Regions from separate parts of the Cobetia sp. 1CM21F genome, predicted to be linked through region 3. Evidence: predicted binding sites of a transcription regulator. Region 3 holds the regulator's gene; each other region holds the start of a gene.
The links. The regulator PhoB, encoded in region 3, activates phosphate uptake and scavenging genes when phosphate is short. The targets are predictions, from matches to a motif close to TGTCATANNNNTGTCANA.

Region 1 (6,449 bases), on a different contig from region 3:
TGAAACACTCCCGGGACAGGACACGACATGACTCTGAAACAGTTGAAGGCCTTCGTGGCCGTGGCGCGCACGTTGTCCTTCGCCGAGGCGGGCACGCTGGTACATCTCTCGCAGCCGGCCCTGTCGTTGGCGGTCAAGAATCTGGAGGAGTCGCTGGGCGGGCGCCTGTTTCAGCGCTCGACCCGACAGGTCAGCCTGACGCCGGAGGGGCGCGCCTTCTTCCCGCTGGCCAGGCGACTGCTGTCGGACTGGGAGCATGCCGAGGATGAGATGCGGCAGCGCTTCAGCCTCGGGCGCGGCCGCGTGGCCCTGGCCGCGATGCCGACCTTCGCCGGAAATCTGCTGCCCGGGGTACTGGCCGATTTTCGCCGCCAATATCCGGAGATCACCATCGAAGTGAATGACGTCATCGCCGAAGAGGTGGTTGAGCGGGTCACCGATGGCCGTGTCGAGCTGGGGATCTGCTTCGACCCCGGCGTGCGCCAGGACCTGGTGTTCGAGCTGCTGTTCGAGGACCGCTATGTGGCGATCATTCCCCCCGGCCACGCCTTGCTGGCAGAGGCGCCGACCTCCATCGAGTGGTCACGGCTGCTCAAGGAAGACTTCATCACGCTGCAGCGGCCCTCGGGGGTGCGTCGCATGCTCGAGAAGCGCCTCGAGGATGCGGGCATGGCGCTGCATGTCGCCTTCGAGACCCACCAGCTGGTCACCTGCGGACGCATGGTGGCGGAAGGCCTGGGTGTCAGCGCGGTGCCGGCGATGAGCGCGGCGCAGATGAGTGCGCTGGGCTGTCAGTGCCTGCCGCTGACAGGCCCCGAGATTCAGCAGCGGGTCGGGGTGATCCGTCGCGGCCGTCATGAGCTGTCGGTGGCGGTACAGGCGATGCTGGAGACCCTGCGCGCGCGCTACCCGTCGACGGATTGAGTCCGGGGCGCAGTGACGCAGGGAGCGACAACAAGGAAGGCGTTAGAGCAGGAAGTGGGCAGGAAGAGAGCAGGAAGAGGGCAAGAGGAGAGCGAGAAGAGAGAAAGCAGAGAGCAACAAGAAAGATGACCTCAGCGAGAGGGCGTCAGCAGTTGGCGATAGGTCAGGCTGATGCGCAGTCCCTCCAGCTTGCGCGGCGGCAGCGCATGATGGAGGCGGTCCTGACAGCCACGACCCATCACCAGCAGCGAGCCGTGCGGCAGCCACAGATTGAACGCCGGCGTGTCGGCATAGGGGCTGCGCGGATGGCCCTTGAAGCGCAGGGGGCGCTCTCGTCCCAGCGAGATGGCGAGCACGATCGGGCGTGTGCCCAGTTCCGGCTCGTTGTCGCTGTGCCAGCCCATGCGGTCGGCGCCATTGGCGTAGCGATTGGCCAGCAGGCTGTTGAAATGCTCCGCGATCACGGGCTCGTTGCGCCCCAGGTCATCGCGTTGCGGGCTGAGCTCGTGATTGATGACATGTCGCGACAGCTCGCCCAGCTGCCAGGCGGTCATGTGCCAAGGGTTGGGTTCGAACAGACTGCCGGAGTAGCGATAGCGGGCGCCGACATCGCCCATCCACACCTGACGGCGTGGAATCGGGTGCGTCTTGCCATGCACGCTCAGGCTGGGGCGCTGCCAGTCGAGATCGCCCTCCAGCGTGGCGAGGGCCTGATCGGCCTGCAGTGGCGTCAGGGCGCGCGGCTTGAGATACAGCGGATGCAGAGGATGGCGGTACCAGCCGTGCGCGAGGGTGAGCCAGTCCTCGGGCAGCTCGCGCGGGCGAGCTGCCAGGGCCGAGCCATCCGCCGCCGTCTGGCGCGCAGCTCCATCAGCCGCGGACGTCGAATCAGAGGTCGAGAGGGCGGCGAAGAGATCATCGCCAGCAGAAGGAGTCGTCATGCGGCGAGAGTGCCAGAGCCGCGTCAGGTTGGGCAAGTGGCTCTCGATTCGCGCCGACCCCGGGCTGACGCATGCCTCGCGAGCGTCAGGTCGTCAGCAGCGCCTCGAAGGTCAGGATGGCCACCTCGGCAAGGCCCAGCCCCAGCAGCGCGCCGGCCAGCACATCACTGACGTAATGCAGGCCGAGGATCACCCGGGAAAGCGCGATCAGCAGCGCCAGCGGCGTGACGAGGATGGCAAGCTCCGGCAGCTGCTGAGCGGTCAGGCTGGCGAAGAGGGCAGCATGCAGGGTGTGACCGCTGGGAAAGCTGTAGCGGTCCAGCGGCGGCATGGTGCAGTTGATGGTATTGAAGGTTATGAACGGGCGTTCCCGACACAGCCGCGTCTTGAGCGCGCGGTAGAGCAGGGCCCCGGCACCGGCCGCCAGGCCGAATTCCAGAAACAGCCAGCCGCCCATGGCATGGTGCAGCGGCAGGCTCAGCGTCAGCAGCGCCCATACCGGCCAGTCGCCCAGGCGCGAGACGATACGAAACAGGGTGAGTATCGGCCGGAACAGCGCCAGGCGCGCGACCTGGCGGCACAGGCGCCACTCCAGAAGATCCAGTCGCTCAAAGACGGGAAGGCTGCGATCGTGCATCGGGCTTCTCCTCGGCGTGACGCAGGCAGGTCAGAAAGCCCTCGGCGATGCGGCTCCAGCCCAATGGTTCGACGCGCACGCGGGCGGCACGTCCCAGTCTGGCGATGCGGGCCGGCCGCTGGCAGGCCTCCACCGCCTGTTCGATGAAGCGTTCCGGCTGGCTGCAGGGCGCCAGCAGGCCCTGGTGATCGTCGCGGATCACCTCGGCGGCCGCCGCGTAATCGAAGGCGATCACGGCCAGTCCGCTGGCCATGGCTTCCAGCACCACATTGCCGAAGGTCTCCGACAGTGACGGGAAGACGAACAGGTCGGCACTGGCGTAATGGGCGGCCAGCGCCTCACCGGTCTGGAAGCCGGCGAAGATCGCCTCGGGCAGGCGCTGTTCCAGACGCTCGCGCAGCGGGCCGTCTCCGACCAGCACCAGGGCGAGGTCCGGTTGCACGGCCAACATGGCCTCATAGGTGCGGATCAGCAGCTCGATGTTCTTCTCGGCGGCCAGGCGCCCGACGTGCAGCGCGACGGGTTGCTGTGAGCTGACGCCCCATGACTTGCGCAATGCTTCGCTGCGATGACTGGGCGAGAAGCGCTCGCAATCCAGGCCGCGTCCCACCACCTGCACATGCTCGAAGCCTTGCTGCATCAGGCTGTCTGCCTGGGTGCGGGTCGGTACCAGCGTCATGTTGGCGGCGTTGTGGAAGCGGCGCAGGCCGCGCCGCACCAGCGGGCGTAGCGCCTTGAGCCGGTAGTGGGTGCTGTATTGATCGAAATTGGTATGAAAGCCCGCGACCACCGGCAGGCCCAGACGGCGGGCGACCATCAGCGCGCTGATGCCCAGCGGGCCTTCGGTGGCGATATAGACGACGGAGGGGCGATGCTCGCGCCACATGCGCATCAGGCGCTGCGGCGCCGGCACGCCGACCTGCACGGTGTCATATCCGGGCAGGCGGAAGCCGCGTACCTGAAGCTCCTGCTGGACCCGCGGCTCCAGGCTGCCATCTCGGGTGGCGGGACGAATGAGTTGGAGCTCACAGCCGCGTGCGATGAGTTGATCGCACAGATGACTCAAGGTATGAGCCACGCCATTGATCTCCGGATGCCAGGTTTCACTGACGAAGGCAATGCGCTCCATGACGTCTCCCTAGATGACTATTGTGGTCATTATCGAGAGAGGGAGTGACGGCGGCATAACAAGCAGGTGACGAAGCGATGACACACCCTCAACCCCTCACAGCTCAAAGGTATGAGGGTTGTCTCATGAATCGTCAAGCAAGGACGACAGTCACCGGCGTGGCACCGGCGCTGTCGTCATCTGGCGGGGATTGAAGGTGGCGCCATATCGGGCTGGCGCCGTGAAGCAACGCTGGTTCAGCGCTTCTCGAGAATCTCGCGCGGGTCGATCGGCTTGCCGCCGTGGCGCACGTCGAACAGCAATTCATGCTGACCGTTGTTGCCGCGTGCGACGCGACAAAGCGGCGTGCCCGGAGTGACCTGCTGACCCACCTTGACCAGAATCTCGCCGCACTGGGCCAGCACGCTCTGCAGGTTGCCGGAGTGGTGCAGGATGACCACGTTGCCCAGTTGGCGCATGGAGTCGGCGAAGCGCACTTCGCCCCGCGCCGGTGCACTGGCGATGCCGCTGGCGGCGGTACGAATCTGCATGGGCGCCAGCTGGCCATTGCCGTTGGTGCCGAATTCACGCGTCACGCTGCCGGCGGCAGGCCAGCGCCATGACTGGCCCGGCTTCTGCAGCGGGCCGGGGTCCGGGCGGGCGACCAGGCTGCCACCGCTGGCGCGCGCGGCCGGGGCGCTGCGGCTCGGGCCACCGTTGAGCGGCACCGAGATTAGCATGCCGACATCGAGATCATTGGGGTCCTTGCCGGGGTTGGCGGCCTGAATGCGCTGCGGGCTGGCACCGAAATAGCGCCCGACCTTGGAGTAGGTATCGCCGGGGCGCAGCTGATAGCGATACGGGCCGCCGGAGGGCGCTCGCTCACGCGCGGTGGGCACCAGGATGCGCTGACCGACCTTGAGGTCACGAATCTTGACGCCCGGATTGAAGCGCGTGAGGCGCAGCAGGGGAATATCGGCATCGCGCGCGATCTGCCCCAGGGTATCGCCCTTCTGGATGGTGACCCACTGGCCGGCCGGCGAGCCGGAGTAGCTGCCGGTCGCGCAGCCGCTCAGCCACAGACCGAGGCAGATCAGCGCCAGCCAGCGCAGCGCGACGCCAACACGCTGCAGAAGTGGACGGTTCACGTCAGGTTCGGCCTGCGCTCGTGCCGAGAAGTCCGCGGCATTCAGGCCGTATTCAGTGTTCATCAATGTCATTCCCTGCACGTGACAGTCGGGCATCCTTGTCCTTCCAGACCTGATTGAGCCATTGCTGGAAGCGCTCGCGATAGGCGGCGTCCGCATGATAGTTGCCGTCCAGCATCCAGGGCTCCAAGGGCCGCTGAGTGATGACGAGCGTGATGTCGCCCCCGTGACCGCACAGGAACTGCCAGAAACTGGCATCGGCATGCCGGTAATCGAGGGTGGCATCCAGAATACCGGAAAGTCGATCGCCAAGCGTGTTGATCACCTGGGCACTGCCGCCGGCACGCGGTTTGAGCAGGTGCTGGAAAGGGCTTTGCTGCTGGTTGTGCTTGGCGGGCGTGAAGCGAGTGCCTTCCACGAAGTTGAAGATCGCCATCGGCGCCTGACGCGAGCGCTCGCACATGCGTCGCGTCGCTTCGCGATCACGCTCGGCGAGCCGCGGATTGCTGGCCAGTTTCTGCTGGCTGTAACGGCGCATGAACGGGAACTCCAGTGCCCACCAGGCAAGGCCGATCACCGGCACCCAGATGAGCTCCTGCTTGAGGAAGAACTTGGGCATCGGCGTACGACGGTGCAGGGCGTACTGGAGAACGAAGATGTCAGTCCAGCTGCGGTGATTGGCGATCACCAGCCACCAGCGACGTCGGGCAGACCCATCGCGCAGCGATTGCGGCACGTGGATGTCCCAGCGCGGGCGCAGCACATGGCGAACCCACAGGTTGTTGGTGCCGATCCAGCCCATGGCGAGGCGGTTGAGCCCCTCCAGCATGTGCAACTGCAGGCGGCGCGATGGCGTGATCAGCTTGAGTGCGGCCAGCAGGTAAAGCGGCAGCGCCCAGCACAGGGTATTGATGATCAGAAAGACAAGGCTGATGACACCTCTGATACTCGACATGCATGACTCCTCCATCAGGTGGCGCCATCGTAATTCACCCAAGAGTGGATGCCCACCCCGCTTGCGTGGGGGATGGCAACCCTGCGTTGCACGAAGCGAACGCCCCTCAGGTCGAATGGCGGGGCGCACGCAGCTGTGATGAGATGCATCGCCGGTCGTGTGACGGGTCGGTGCAAGGGAAAGGTCGTGGCAGGGTTCACGCTGAAGTCACGCCGGGCACCGTCAATCATCGCCGCCGCTGCGCGGCGATATCTCAGGGAGTGAGAGTGGCATGTGGTTGCAGGGACTGTTGATCGGGCTGGCGCTGGCCGCCTTCGTGTTGATTGCCATCGAGGATGTGATCCATCTCAACAAGGCCAAGACGACCTTGTTGCTGGGCACCTTCAGCTGGTTGCTGCTGTTCATCTTCGGACCCGCGGCCCTGGCGGTGGATGATGTCCCCGAGGCCTTGAACGAGAACCTGCTCGAGATCGCCACCTTGTGGCTGTTTCTGATGGCGGCGATGACCTTCGTGGCCTTTCTCAATGCCAAGGGGCTGATCGCCAATCTGATCTACCGCCTGCTGCCGAAACGCATCGGGGAGCGCGGCCTGCTGTATCTGACGGGGCTCTTTGCCTTCGCCTTTTCATCGCTGGCCGACAACATCACCGCGACGCTGGTATCGCTGACCCTGGTGCTGTCGCTGGGCCTGGCGCCGAAGAAGACGCTGCGCTTTGCGGTGCTGGCGGTATTCGCC
Region 2 (6,449 bases), on a different contig from region 3:
CGATGAACAGGTGGCAGACGCGGCCGCCACGGGTCAGATGATTGCTGTGGGGCAGGTTGCCGGGAATCCAGACCCCGCTGTGCGGCGGCACCATCCACAGACCTTCCGGTACGCGACTGGTCACCACGCCATGCAGGGCGATCACCAGCTGTCCCTTGCGATGCTGGTGGATCGGCACCTCCATCACCTGCTGGCCGGTCTCGACATGCAGGGCGCTGGCCGGAATCTCGTAGATGTCCGGGTCGTGCTCGCAGACGCTGCTGGAGAAGGGCACCTGATCGGGGCCGCGGGTGCTGACCCCGGGCGATGACGGTAGAACGGGTGTGGTCACTGACATGGCGGCTCGCAGATTGTCTGATTTCAGTGATCTGATGTCATGATGGCTCAATTCTGCAGTGGGCGAGGGGATTAAGCTAGCCTCACTCTGTGCGCGGACTCATCTCTTGGGTGTCGTCCCGCCATTACCCCGTTTCACGATCGCTGCGAGCGCCTCATGACTGAACTCTGCCACTCGTCTCCTGTCCGGCGACTGAGCCATCCGGCCGTATTGATCGCCGGTATCCTGTTGATCGCCATGAACCTGCGTGCGCCCTTCACCAGTATCGCGCCACTGCTGGAGCGTCTGCAGGCGGCGCTGGGCTTCAATGCCACGGCGGCTGGCCTGTTGATGATCCTGCCGCTGCTGGCCTTCGTCGTCGTCTCGCCCTGGGTGCCGCGCCTCGCCAGAGGTCTCGGGCTTGAACGCAGTCTCTTCCTCGCCTTGCTGACGATCGCCGCGGGCATCGTGCTGCGGGTGCAGGGCAGCATGCTGGCCCTCTATCTGGGTATCGGCCTGATCGGGGCGGGCATCGCCGTGGGCAATGTGCTGCTGCCCAGTCTGGTCAAACGCAGCTTTGCGCAGCATGTCGCGCTGCTCACCTCCTGCTATGTGCTGACCATGGGCATCATGGCCGCCATCGCCTCGGCGCTGATGGTGCCGTTGGCCCAGGGCAGCAGCGCTGGCTGGCAGTACGCGATGCTCATAGTGGTCGTCCTGCCATTGGTGACGATGGTGGTGTGGTGGCCGCAGTTGTCACGTCGCTCCCTGCCGGCTGCGGCGAAGGAAGCTGAGAAGGGGGCCGAGAAGGGTGCCGAGAAGGACGTCGAGAAGAGTGCCGCGCCTCCGGTGCGTCAGGCAGCGGTGTGGCATTCGCCACTGGCCTGGCAGGTGACGCTGTTCATGGGCATCAATTCGCTGCTGTTCTATACCGTCAACAGCTGGCTGCCGAGCATGCTGGCGGACAATGGCTTCTCTGCCGAGAAGGCGGGCTCGTTGCATGGTCTACTCCAGCTCGCCTCCGCATTGCCGGGATTGATTCTGGTGCCCCTGATGCCGCGCCTGAAGGATCAACGCCTGATCGCCTTCGCGACGCCCTGCATGTCGCTGGCGGGATTCATCGGGCTATGGCTGATGCCGGAGTGGGCACTGGTGTGGGTGCTGTTGCTGGGCGCGGGCTCCGGGGCCAGCTTCATTCTCGCCTTGTCATTCATGGGGCTGCGGGCGCGTGATGCCATGCAGTCGGCGTCACTGTCGAGCATGGCGCAGACGCTGGGCTATCTGCTCGCGGCCATGGGGCCGCCGCTGATCGGCGCGCTCTACGATATGCAGGGCAATTGGCAGCTGGCACTGATGGTCTGCGCCGTCCTCAGTGTGCTGATGGCGAGTGTCGGCTGGATGGCGGGCAGGGACCGCCAGTTGCCTGAGGCGTCGGCATCTGAATAATGGAGCGCTGCCCCAAGGGGCACTGGCACATCCCCCCATGACAAGGAAGTGAGAGATGGCGAATGCTTCATCGGCTAGCGAAGATCAACGGGCGTCTGACGCGCCAGGTGTTGCGCAGCACCCCGGACGTCGGCGCAAGCCGCCTTTGCGGGCAGCCATCCTTGGCCTGGCCAGTCTCGGAGGTATCTTCATGATCGCTCAGCCAGCCAATGCCGCGACGCTGTCACTGCGCGTGATCGAGACCACCGACATCCACGCCAACGTGATGGATTACGACTATTACAAGGACCGTCCCAGCGTGCGCATCGGCCTGGTCCGCGCGGCGAGTCTGATCAAGCAGGCGCGTGCCGAGGTGGCCAACAGCGTGCTGCTGGACAATGGCGACCTCATCCAGGGCAGCCCGATGGGCGATTACATGGCGGCAGAAGGTCTCGAGGAGGGCGATGTCTTCCCGGCCTACAAGGTCATGAATCAATTGGATTACGATGTCGGCAATATCGGCAATCATGAATTCAATTACGGGCTCGAGTATCTCGAACAGGCGCTGTCCGGCGCGCAGTTCCCCTATGTGAACGCCAACCTGCTGGACGCCACGACAGGCGAGCCGTACTTCACGCCCTACCAGATCACCGCCCATGCCTTCACCGACAGTGAGGGTAACGCTCAGACATTGAAGATCGGCTATATCGGCTTCGCGCCGCCGCAGGTGATGACCTGGGACCGCAAGCACCTCCAGGGCCGCCTGACGGCCGAGGACATCACCGAGAGCGCCAGGCGCTGGGTGCCCGAGATGCGCCGGGAGGGCGCGGATGTGGTGATCGCCATCCCGCACTCCGGCATCTCGACCGACCCCTACCGGGTGATGGCTGAGAATTCGGTGTATTACCTCTCGCAGGTCGAGGGCATCGATGGCATCGCCTTCGGGCATGCCCATGCCGTCTTCCCCAGCGAGGAATTCGCCGAGGTACCGGGGGCCGATATCGCCAGGGGCACCCTGAATGGCGTGCCGGCGATGATGCCGGGGCACTGGGGCAGCCATGTGGGCGTGATGGATCTCGAACTGAGCAATGCTTCGGGCCAGTGGCGGGTAGTGAGCGGCCAGACAGAGGCCCGCCCGATTCAGGTGGGTGGCGAGGCACAGGTGGCGGAAGATGCCGAACTGGCGGCGCTGGTCGATCATGAGCATGATGCCACGCGCGAGTACGTCAATCGCAGCATCGGCCGCGCCAGTGCGGCGATGAAGAGCTATCTGGCGCTGGTGCAGGACGACCCGACGATCCAGATCGTCAATCGCGCCCAGGCCGATTACGTCAAACGCTTCGTCGAAGGCGACCCGGACCTGGAAGACTTGCCGATTCTCTCGGCGGCTGCGCCGTTCAAGGTCGGTGGCCGTCACAATGACCCGACCCAGTTCACCGAGATGGAGGCGGGCGAGCTGAGCTTCCGCAATGCCGCCGATCTCTATCTCTATCCGAATACGCTGGTGGCGCTCAAGGTCACCGGCAAGGAAGTGCGGGAATGGCTCGAGTGCAGCGCCGGCCAGTTCCATCGCATTGATCCGGCGCTCGCCACGCCCCAGCCCTTGATCAACTGGGAAGGTTTCCGCAGCTACAACTTCGACGTGATCGACGGCGTCGACTATCGGGTGAATGTCACGCAGCCGGCGCGTTACGACGGCAATTGCACGCTGATCAACGCCGATGCCCACCGTATCCAGGGCCTCACTTATGAGGGCGAGCCGGTCAAGGACGACGATGTCTTCCTGCTTGCGACCAACAACTATCGCGCCTACGGCGAGGACTTCCCCGGCACCGGTGAGCCACATGTCGCCTTCGCGTCACCGGATGAAAATCGCAGTATTCTGGCCCAGTACATCTCGCGACAGACGCAGCAGCAGGGCGCGGTGGACCCCGCGGCGGACCACAACTGGCGGCTGGCCGCGATCGACACCGATACCCCGCTGGACATTCGCTTCACCACCGCCCCCGGCGAGGATGCGCAGCAATTCATTGATGCCCAGGCGGTCTACCCGATGACATTGGTGGATCAGGACGAGATGGGCTTTGCCCGTTATCGCGTCGGGCTGGACCGGATGAAATAGCCAAGGCAGCACATTGTCGAGCACGTCGTTACTGGCCTGGATTCAGGTGGGAAAGAACGCCAGTCAGCAATTGCTGACTGGCGTTTTTTTGTCGTCAGGCGCTACCCGCTATCTGTCTCATTATCCGCTTTTGCGTCAGGTTCTTGAGCGCAGTCCCATTGCGGGTCAGCGCCAGGGCGCGTGCAAGGCGATGCTCAGCAGTACGCGTTTGCCGCGCTCGATGCGGCTGACGCTGTGTTCGTGAAGGTCGGGGCGAAACAGCACCACGCGGTCCGCGAGGCGAAAGAGGCTGCCATCGGTCTCGAAGACACCGCCCTGGCGGGGCTTCTTGAGCACGATATTGAGCTTGTAGTAGCTGCCGCTGCCCATCGGGTCGTTGTGGCGCATCACGCTGTGGCCTTCGGGGTAGGTCACCAGGTTGATGGTCAGGCGGCGAAGATCGAGCAGACTGCGGTTGATGACACGGGCCATGGGCGTTTCCCTTGAATTTGATGGAGCCATTAAAGCGTATTTTGAGCAATCAATCAAAATCGTGCTTGAGTGGTCGCTCAAAAATCCGTAAGGTGGTCCCACGTTCACGGCAACACCGCGATATAGCACTGTTTCGCCAGGCCGTGATTGAGTATTCATCAAGCGAAGAGGTCAGCAATGAGCCACGACAACGTGACAATGGAAGCCCTGGAAACCCGTTATGCGATGATCGAAGGTCACCGCATTGCCTACAAGGAAATGGGTGAAGGTCAGCCGCTGTTGTTGATTCACGGCATTCCGACCAACAAGCTGATGTGGCGCGATGTGATGCCGGAATTGGCCAGGCATTATCGTGTCATCGCCCCGGACATGCTCAACTATGGCGAGTCGGACATGCCGGTGGATGCTGACGTTTCCATCAATGCCCAGACACGCATCTTCATCAAGCTGATGGATTCACTGGGTGTGGCGAGTGCGGATGTCGTCTCGCATGATATCGGCGGGGGCATCGGTCAGCTGATGGCCGTCAATCATCCCGAGCGTGTTCGCCGTCAGGTACTGATCGACAGCGTGTGCTTCGATTCCTGGCCGATCCCGGAGTTCAAGCAGCTGCTGGAGCCGGGCGTCGAGGAAGCGACCAGCGTCGAGGAATTCATCAGCACCATGCGCGGCTTCATGCCCAGTGGTGTGCATGATCCGGCCGTCGCGACCGAAGAGATGGTCGAGCGCTATGTGTCCCAGTGGAACAGCGAGCAAGGCAAGGCGGCTTTCTTCCGCAACATGCGTCGTCTCAACAAGGAATACACCCAGGCCATCGCCGGTGAGCTCAAGAATATCGAGATCAAGACTCTGGTGCTGTGGGGCGACAAGGACAACTTCCAGAAGCCGGATTACGCCCCGATGCTGACAGACGCCATTCCGGGTGCCGAGCTGATCTGGGTGAAGGATGCCGGTCACTGGGTGACGGATGAAAAGCCGCAGGATACCGTGCGCTATATCCTGGACTTCCTCGCCCGCTGAGGAGGAGCCCATCAGCCATCAGCGCAGTAAAATCTCACCCCTGATGGTGAATGAGCCCTGAACGACAATGCCCGGTCATAGGACCGGGCATTGTCGTATCTGGCGGAAATCGCGCACGGGAAATCGCCTAATGATGCGCGATATTCCGCGCGGCCGGAGGGGACTGTCGCTTGCGCTTGGCGGTGATCGTCAAGGCGTCTTCCTCGGTAAGGTCGTCGATGATCGTGTCGAGAGGCGCATTGCCCGACAGGGGCAGGGGCGCGTGATCACCCCGCGGGGCGAGCGTCGGCGCTGTCTGGAAGGCGAGGGGTCTTTCCAGTGCCATGATGCTGCCACTGCGCGTCGGGGTGCACTGCTCATTGACCAGGGTGAAACCGTGGCGCTGGTAGAGCGCCAATGCCGGGCTGTCGGAGAAGACTCTCAGGCGCAGCGCGCGCGGGCAGGGCTGAGCGCCCGGGGAGAGCTCGGAGGCTCGGTCTTTCATCAGCGACTGGCCGTACTCCTGCTGCGTTGCCAGCTGGATCAACCAGTTCAGGCAGGCGGAGCCGACACCACGGCCTTGCCAATGTGGCACCAGTTGCAGGTCGCGCAGATACAGGATGTCCGGCAGGGCCTTGAGGCTGATGAAGCCGACCCATTCGCCATTGATGCGTATCGCGTAGTTCTCGTTGTCCCGCCAGCGCTCGCTGAACAACTCCTCGTCCCAGCTCATGCCATGCCGTTTGTAGGTCGCGAGCATGTTGCCGCAGCACAGTCGCCGAGCCGCGGCGCTCAGATAGCTGCTGCAAGCCGAATCGCTGATAGGGGTAATGCTGAGATCATCCATGATCCTGTCGCTTATTGTTGAGGGTAGGGGCACAGATGCGCGGACTGATGACCATTCGTCCAGAATAGCGGACCAGTCGGTTAGCGCATACTAATGTAGTTTGCCATCTATCATCGGATGTTGGGTTGCCGCTGACAAGTGAATGCCTGTCCAGTACTTGTCCCGCATCTCTCAAGTGTCTCTCAAGCACCTCTCAAGCACCTCACAAGTGCCTCTCAAGTGCCTGTCCAGCTTTGCCCAGTCGTAGAAGGTGAGTCGAGAGTTGCCAA
Region 3 (6,449 bases):
GTGGGCGACTTTCCGGGAGAGGGAAATGGATATCACCAGCGATTCGCACGGCAAGCATATCTCAGAGCAGTTCAATCACGAGCTGGATGCACTGAAGACACACCTGCTGGCCATGGGCGGACTGGTAGAGAAGCAGCTGCAGGATGCCGTCACGGCATTGCTGGAAGGCGACAGTGAAACCGCCACGCGGGTGCGCGACAACGACAAGGCTGTCAACGACATGCAGCTCAAGATCGATGACGAGTGCACCCGAGTGCTGGCCCGCCGTCAGCCGGCGGCCTCCGACCTGCGCCTGGTGCTGGCCGTCATCCGCGCCACCTCCGATCTCGAGCGTATCGGTGATGAATCGAGCAAGATCGCACGCAACGCCATCTCGCTGGTCGAGAACGGCCAGAGCCCGCGCGGCATGGTCGAGGTGCGTCATCTCAGCCAGCACGTGCGCAGCATGGTGCGTGACTCCCTGACGGCCTTCGCGCGCTTCGATACCGACCTTGCCCTCAAGGTACTGCGTGAAGACGCCTCGGTGGATCTGGAATATCAGAGCGCGATGCGCTCGCTGATGACCTTCATGATGGAAGACGCGCGCCAGATCACGCCGGTGCTCAACGTGATGTGGATTCTACGTGCGCTGGAGCGCATCGGTGACCACGCCGACAACCTGGCCGAGTACGTCATCTTCCTGGTCAAGGGCGTGGACGTGCGTCACACCGATACCCATGACCTGAAGCCGCAGGACCTGGACAAGAAGTGAGCTGACGCGCTTCCCTGCCCCTGTGTAGCGTCTTTCGCCCCGCTCCTGCTTACCGGCAGGTCGCGGGGCGATTGCGTCGTGGGAGCGCGAGCGATGTCAGGCGGCCGACAGCTGCGCCGCGCAGGCGGGAGTGCTAGGGTGTGGCTCCGGTCAGCCCGCTGGCTGACCGGTTCTTTTGAGATGACGAGGACGTCGCATGATTGATGCCGTATCGGCGCTGGTCCGCGGGACCCGCATGGTCTATACCCCCGGGCTGCGCCGCTTCGTATTCGTACCGCTGGCGATCAACCTGGTGCTCTACAGCATCACGCTGTGGGTATTGTTCAACCAGTTCGGTGGCTGGATCGATTACTGGATGCTCAAGGTACCGGCGTGGCTGGACTGGCTCAGCTGGTTGATCTGGCCGGTGCTGGTGGTGAGTCTGTTGCTGGTGGTGTTCTTCACCTTCAGCCTGGTGACCAACCTGATCGCCGCGCCCTTCTACGGCATTCTGGCCGAGAAGGTCGAGCATCGTCTGGATGGCACCCTGATCGATGATGATCGCGGCCTGATGAAGATCGGCGTCGACTCGCTGGGGCGTGAAATGGCCAAGCTGGGCTACTTCATCCCACGCATGATCGCGCTGTTCATCATCGGCTTCATCCCGGGCCTGAACCTGCTCTCACCGCTGTTGTGGGGGCTGTTCTCGGCCTGGAGCATGTCGATCCAGTACCTCGACTACCCGATGGACAACCATCAGGTCAGCTTCGGTGACATGAAGCAGCGCCTCAAGGCGCGCTGGTGGCCCTCACTGACCTTCGGCGCCGCGGTGTTCGTCATGACGCTGGTGCCGCTGGCCAATCTGCTGTTCATCCCGGGCGCCGTCGCCGGGGCGGTACTGATGTGGCAGAGCCACTACCGTCAGTTGCCGGCGCCGCGTCGTTGAGACAGCCTGTCGCAGAGCTGGCTTGTCGCTGAACTGATTCGTCGCTGAACTGGCTCGTCGCTAAGTTGGCTCGTCGCTGAAATAGCCGCAGCGTCGTCTGATTGACCAAACGAAACGCCCCGCAGTCGCCTCCTTTCGAGGTGGCTGCGGGGCGTTCTGCGTTGGGCTGGCGTTCGGGTCAGATCATCACGGAATCAGCCCATCACTGGGCTAGCGCACTGCTGGCCTGGGGAGCGCTCGCCTGACAGGCGCGCTCGTCGGGGAAGTGACAGCGGAAGCGCGCACCCTCGCCGGGGTGGCTGTCGATCTCCAGATGGCCCTGATGGCGAATCAGCACATGCTTGACGATGGCAAGCCCGAGGCCGGTGCCTCCCGTGGCGGTGCTGCGGCCCTTGTCGATGCGATAGAAGCGTTCGGTCAGGCGCGGCAGGTGGACCGGGTCGATCCCGTCCCCATCATCTTCCACCTCGACCAGCAGGCCCTGGTCATCCGCCTTCCAGCGCAGGGTGATATGACAGTCTTCGGGGGTGTAGCGCACCGCATTGAAGACCAGATTCGAGATCGCGCTGCGCAGTTCCTGCTCCTCACCGCGCAGAGACAGGCTGGCATCGGCCTCGATGGAGAAGGTGTGGCGCCCCTGGGACAGGCCTTCGGCGTCGTCGCGGATATGGCCGAGCAGGGCGCTCATGTCGATGCAGCGACCGTTGTCGGACAGTTCGTCGGTTTCCAGGCGTGACAGGGTCAGCAGGTCCTCGACCAGATGCTGCATGCGGTCGGTCTGGCTCTGCATCTGGCCCAGTCCACGCTGCCAGCGCGGTGGCAGGTCATCGGCGTAATCGGAGTAGGTCTCGAGATAGCCGGCCAGTACCGTCAGCGGCGTGCGCAGCTCATGGGAGACATTGGCCACGAAGTCGCGGCGCATCTCTTCCAGGCGATAGAGGCGGGTGACGTCACGCAGCATGACCAGGCGCTCGTTGTCACCGAACAGGGTGATGGAGATCTGCAGCGTCAGGTTGTCAGACAGCGGCGACTGGAGCGTCAGCGGCTCGCGGTAGGCCAGCCGATTGAAGTAGTCGATGAAGACGGGGTCACGCAGATAGTTGGTGATGTGCTGACCGCGGTCGTGGCTGGCCTTGAGACCGACCAGCTGCTCGGCAGCGCTGTTCCACCATTCCATGTCACCGTGGTTGTCCAGCATCACCAGGCCGTCGCGCATGGCCTCGGAGGATTCCTGGATACGGTTGAGGATGCTGCGCAGTCGCTCCTGAGCCTGACGCTGGCCCTTCTGGTAGCGGTAGAGACGATCGAGCAGGTCTCCCCAGACGCCATCGCCGGGCGGCGGCTCTTCATGGGGATTGGTGATCAGCCAGGTGTAGAGGCTCTTCAAGTGCTTGAGATGGACGAACAGATACAGCGAAAGACCCAGCGCCAGGCCCCAGCCCAGATGGCCCAGCAGGCCACCGATCAGGCCGAAGCCACCGGCAAGGTAGCCGAGGCGCCATAGCTCGTTGGTCCAATAGCGCATGAATCCCTCAGGCCTGAGCGCTGAAGCGGTAACCGGTGCCGCGGACGGTCTGGATCAGATGCTGATGGCCTGTGCCCAGCGCCTTGCGCAGGCGACGGATGTGCACGTCCACGGTGCGCTCCTCGACATAGACGTTGCCGCCCCATACCTGATCGAGCAGCTGGCTGCGCGTGTAGGCACGCTCCTGATGCGTCATGAAGAACTGCAGCAGGCGATATTCGGTCGGGCCGACATCCAGTGAGTTGCCGTGGGCGGTGACGCGGTGGCTGGCCGGGTCGAGCATCAGGCCTTCGACTTCCACCGCCTCCTCGACTCCCTTGGGAGTGGTGCGACGCAGCACGGCCTTGAGACGGGCGACCAGCTCGCGCGGCGAGAAGGGCTTGGTGATGTAGTCGTCGGCACCGGCTTCCAGGCCTTGAATCTTGTTGTCTTCCTCGCCCTTGGCGGTCAACAGGATGATCGGCAGCTCCGAGGTGGTCTCGTCACGCTTGAGACGCCGCGCGAGCTCCAGGCCACTGGTGCCCGGCATCATCCAGTCCAGCAACAGCAGATCGGGCTTTTCATCGACGACGATGGCGTGGGCGTCCCGGGCATTGTCTGCCTCCAGCACGCGGTAATCCGCCATTTCGAGGGCAACGGCGATCATCTCGCGAATCGAGGATTCATCGTCGACAATCAGTACGGTCTTGGAGCTCATCGCTAGATCCCATGCAGCAGTCGGCGCACGCGCCAGAATGACAAGTCGATGACGATTACAACCCGCTTATATGACAACGAGATGACAACTGCCAGCATGGCAGCTTGCACGCAAGCCTGCCAGCCGCCTTGGAGGCGCGGCAGGCAGGCATGAACCGTGGGCTGGGGAGCAACAGAGGGCAGGGGTCGCTTTAAATTAAATAATACTAATGTTTATGCAGGAGTCAGCTCATCGGCCAGGTCGCCAGGGCGATACCGGCGAAGATCAGCAAACCCGTCCAATGATTGTTGAGGAAGGCCTGGAAGCAGGGCGCACGCTCACGCTCCCGGATCAGACGTTGCTGCCAGACGAAGGTGACGGCGGCGGCGGCCAGCCCCAGCCAGTAGAAGATGCCCAGCGCCAGCTGCAGGCCGATGCCGATCAACACCACCAGCATGCCCAGCTGCAACAGGCCGATCATCAGCTTGTCGGCACGCCCGAACAGCACGGCGGTGGACTTGATGCCCACCTTGAGGTCGTCGTTGCGATCGACCATCGCGTAGGCGGTGTCGTAGGCCACCGTCCACATCAGGTTGGCCGCGAACAGCCACCAGCCGTAGGTCGGCACCTCCTCCAGCGTCGCGGCGAAGGCCATCGGAATCGCCCAGCCGAAGGCGGCGCCCAGCACCACCTGGGGCAGATGATGGAAGCGCTTCATGAACGGATAGCTGGCCGCCAGCAGCACGGCGACGATCGACAGCAGCACCGTGGTCAGGTTGGTGAAGCACACCAGCACGAAGGCGGCCGCGACCAGCCCCCCGAACAGCGTCAGCGCCTCGCGTTCCGAAATGCGGCCCGAGGTCAGCGGCCGGTCTCGCGTGCGCTCGACATGCTTGTCCCAATGGCGATCGGCGTAGTCGTTGATGACGCAGCCGGCGGCGCGCATCAGATAGACCCCGGCGATGAAGATCAGCAGGGTCGTGCGCTCGGGAATGCCATCTGCCGCCAGCCACAGTGCCCACAGGGTCGGCCACATCAGCAGCCAGGTGCCGATGGGGCGGTCCAGCCGTGTCAGGGCGAGGTAGTCGGCCAGTCTGGAAGGACGCGAAGCGGCGGAAGTGGATGACGCGGTCATCGGGGCTCCTGGGCGGATGGTAGTGGGCAAGGGAAGAGAGAGAAACGAGGCCAGTCGGCCGCAAGGCTCAGGCCAGCTGCAGCGCGTGCTGGAAGGCCGGTGTGAAGCCCTCCTGCACCAGCACCTTGAAGCGACCATGCGAGAACATCGAGCGGCGCATCCACAGGCTGGTGGTGCGGGCCAGCGGCCTGGGGCTCGAAAGCACCAGCGGGGCGCGGCTGACATCGATGGCGCTGCGGGTCAGGTCGGGCTGGCGAAACAGCCAATGGCCCAGCGAGCGCTCGCCCAGCGTCGAGAGGCGGTGACCGTGGGCCAGGTCCAGCGCCGCCAGCGAGCGTGCGATCACCCATGGCGTATCGCCATGACAGAGTGCCACTTCGCGCCGCCAGACATGCCGGCGTGGGCCGATGCCCAGCAGGCGCGCCTCATCCAGCCGCGCGGGGCCGGTGTCCTGCAGCAGCAGGCGCACGCGCAGGCCCTGAATGGGCTGGCCATCGCGTTCATCCTGCTGCTGCATGGCGCTGGCAAGACGCTGGGTCAGCGAGTCCGTCGAGGAGAGCCACGCCCACCAGCCGGCCGGCATGACACCCTGCAGTGCGGCAGCCGGCTGCCAATGGCGGCGCACCGCCGCCGAAGCAGCGGGCATGACGCGCGTGGGCAAAGGCCAGCGAGGCGCAGGCTGGCACAGGGACTCGGCTGACGAATGAGGCGCCTCACAGGTGGAGGTCTGTGGCGTGAGCGCTGCGTGATGAGGCTCGCCTGCTGGGCATCGGACCACGGTGAATTCCCTGTCAGGATGACGAAATGGCGAGTCTAGCATGGCCGGGCGGCAAGGCCTCCCGCTCAGGCATGCCTGCACTGCTGGCGGGCTGGTATGCTGGGCGCATTCATCGGCGTTCATGACGGACGCTGCTGGCGCTCTTTCATCAGCGCTTCCCTCGGATCGATCTCAGGAGATGGTGCCATGCGCGACCCTCGCACCCTTGTCATCATTGGTACCGGCATGGCGGGCATTGGTCTGGCGCGCGCGCTGCGTGCGCGTGACAAGGACAGCCGGCTGATACTCATCAGCCAGGACAGCGGCCACGATTACGCCAAGCCCATGCTGTCCACCGCCTTCGCCAAGAAGATGTCGGCCACCGATCTGTCGCGTCAGGCGCCGGTGGCGCTGGTGGACGAGCTGAATGCCGAGCTGCGTACCCATCAACGCGTCACTGCCATCGATGGTGATGCCCGCCAGCTATGGCTGGGCGAGGAATGTCTGGCCTATGACGAGCTGGTGCTGGCACTCGGCGCCGCGCCGCGTCGTCCCTTCCCCGTCGCCGCGGAAGTGGCCTCACGCGTGCAGAGCATCAATGACCTCGACGACTATGCGGCCTTCTGCGCGACGCTGACGAAGGCCCGCGAGCGCGGGGAAAACGGGCACGTGGTAATTGT

Region 1: a site for PhoB is predicted at 3,697-3,714, ahead of MSG32_RS08100 (glycosyltransferase family 1 protein). Genes of this name have one in related genera too.
Region 2: a site for PhoB is predicted at 1,799-1,816, ahead of MSG32_RS06270 (bifunctional 2',3'-cyclic-nucleotide 2'-phosphodiesterase/3'-nucleotidase). Genes of this name have one in related genera too.

The regions. Positions count from the first base shown of each region.
Region 1 covers NZ_JALNTQ010000002.1:576,522-582,970, reverse strand. Annotated here, with positions in the region: gene MSG32_RS08115 (LysR family transcriptional regulator) at 28-924, shown strand; gene MSG32_RS08110 (alpha-ketoglutarate-dependent dioxygenase AlkB) at 1,056-1,865, opposite strand; gene MSG32_RS08105 (phosphatase PAP2 family protein) at 1,951-2,502, opposite strand; gene MSG32_RS08100 (glycosyltransferase family 1 protein) at 2,474-3,631, opposite strand; gene MSG32_RS08095 (LysM peptidoglycan-binding domain-containing protein) at 3,868-4,821, opposite strand; gene MSG32_RS08090 (acyltransferase) at 4,811-5,713, opposite strand; gene nhaD (sodium:proton antiporter NhaD) at 5,985-6,449, shown strand, end outside.
Region 2 covers NZ_JALNTQ010000002.1:152,239-158,687, reverse strand. Annotated here, with positions in the region: gene MSG32_RS06280 (helix-turn-helix transcriptional regulator) at 1-337, opposite strand, end outside; gene MSG32_RS06275 (MFS transporter) at 494-1,762, shown strand; gene MSG32_RS06270 (bifunctional 2',3'-cyclic-nucleotide 2'-phosphodiesterase/3'-nucleotidase) at 1,953-3,863, shown strand; gene MSG32_RS06265 (hypothetical protein) at 4,029-4,334, opposite strand; gene MSG32_RS06260 (alpha/beta hydrolase) at 4,512-5,354, shown strand; gene MSG32_RS06255 (GNAT family N-acetyltransferase) at 5,482-6,180, opposite strand.
Region 3 covers NZ_JALNTQ010000004.1:82,310-88,758, reverse strand. Annotated here, with positions in the region: gene phoU (phosphate signaling complex protein PhoU) at 26-751, shown strand; gene cysZ (sulfate transporter CysZ) at 948-1,676, shown strand; gene phoR (phosphate regulon sensor histidine kinase PhoR) at 1,879-3,201, opposite strand; gene phoB (phosphate regulon transcriptional regulator PhoB) at 3,209-3,898, opposite strand; gene ubiA (4-hydroxybenzoate octaprenyltransferase) at 4,122-5,012, opposite strand; gene MSG32_RS13575 (chorismate lyase) at 5,080-5,658, opposite strand; gene MSG32_RS13570 (FAD-dependent oxidoreductase) at 5,977-6,449, shown strand, end outside.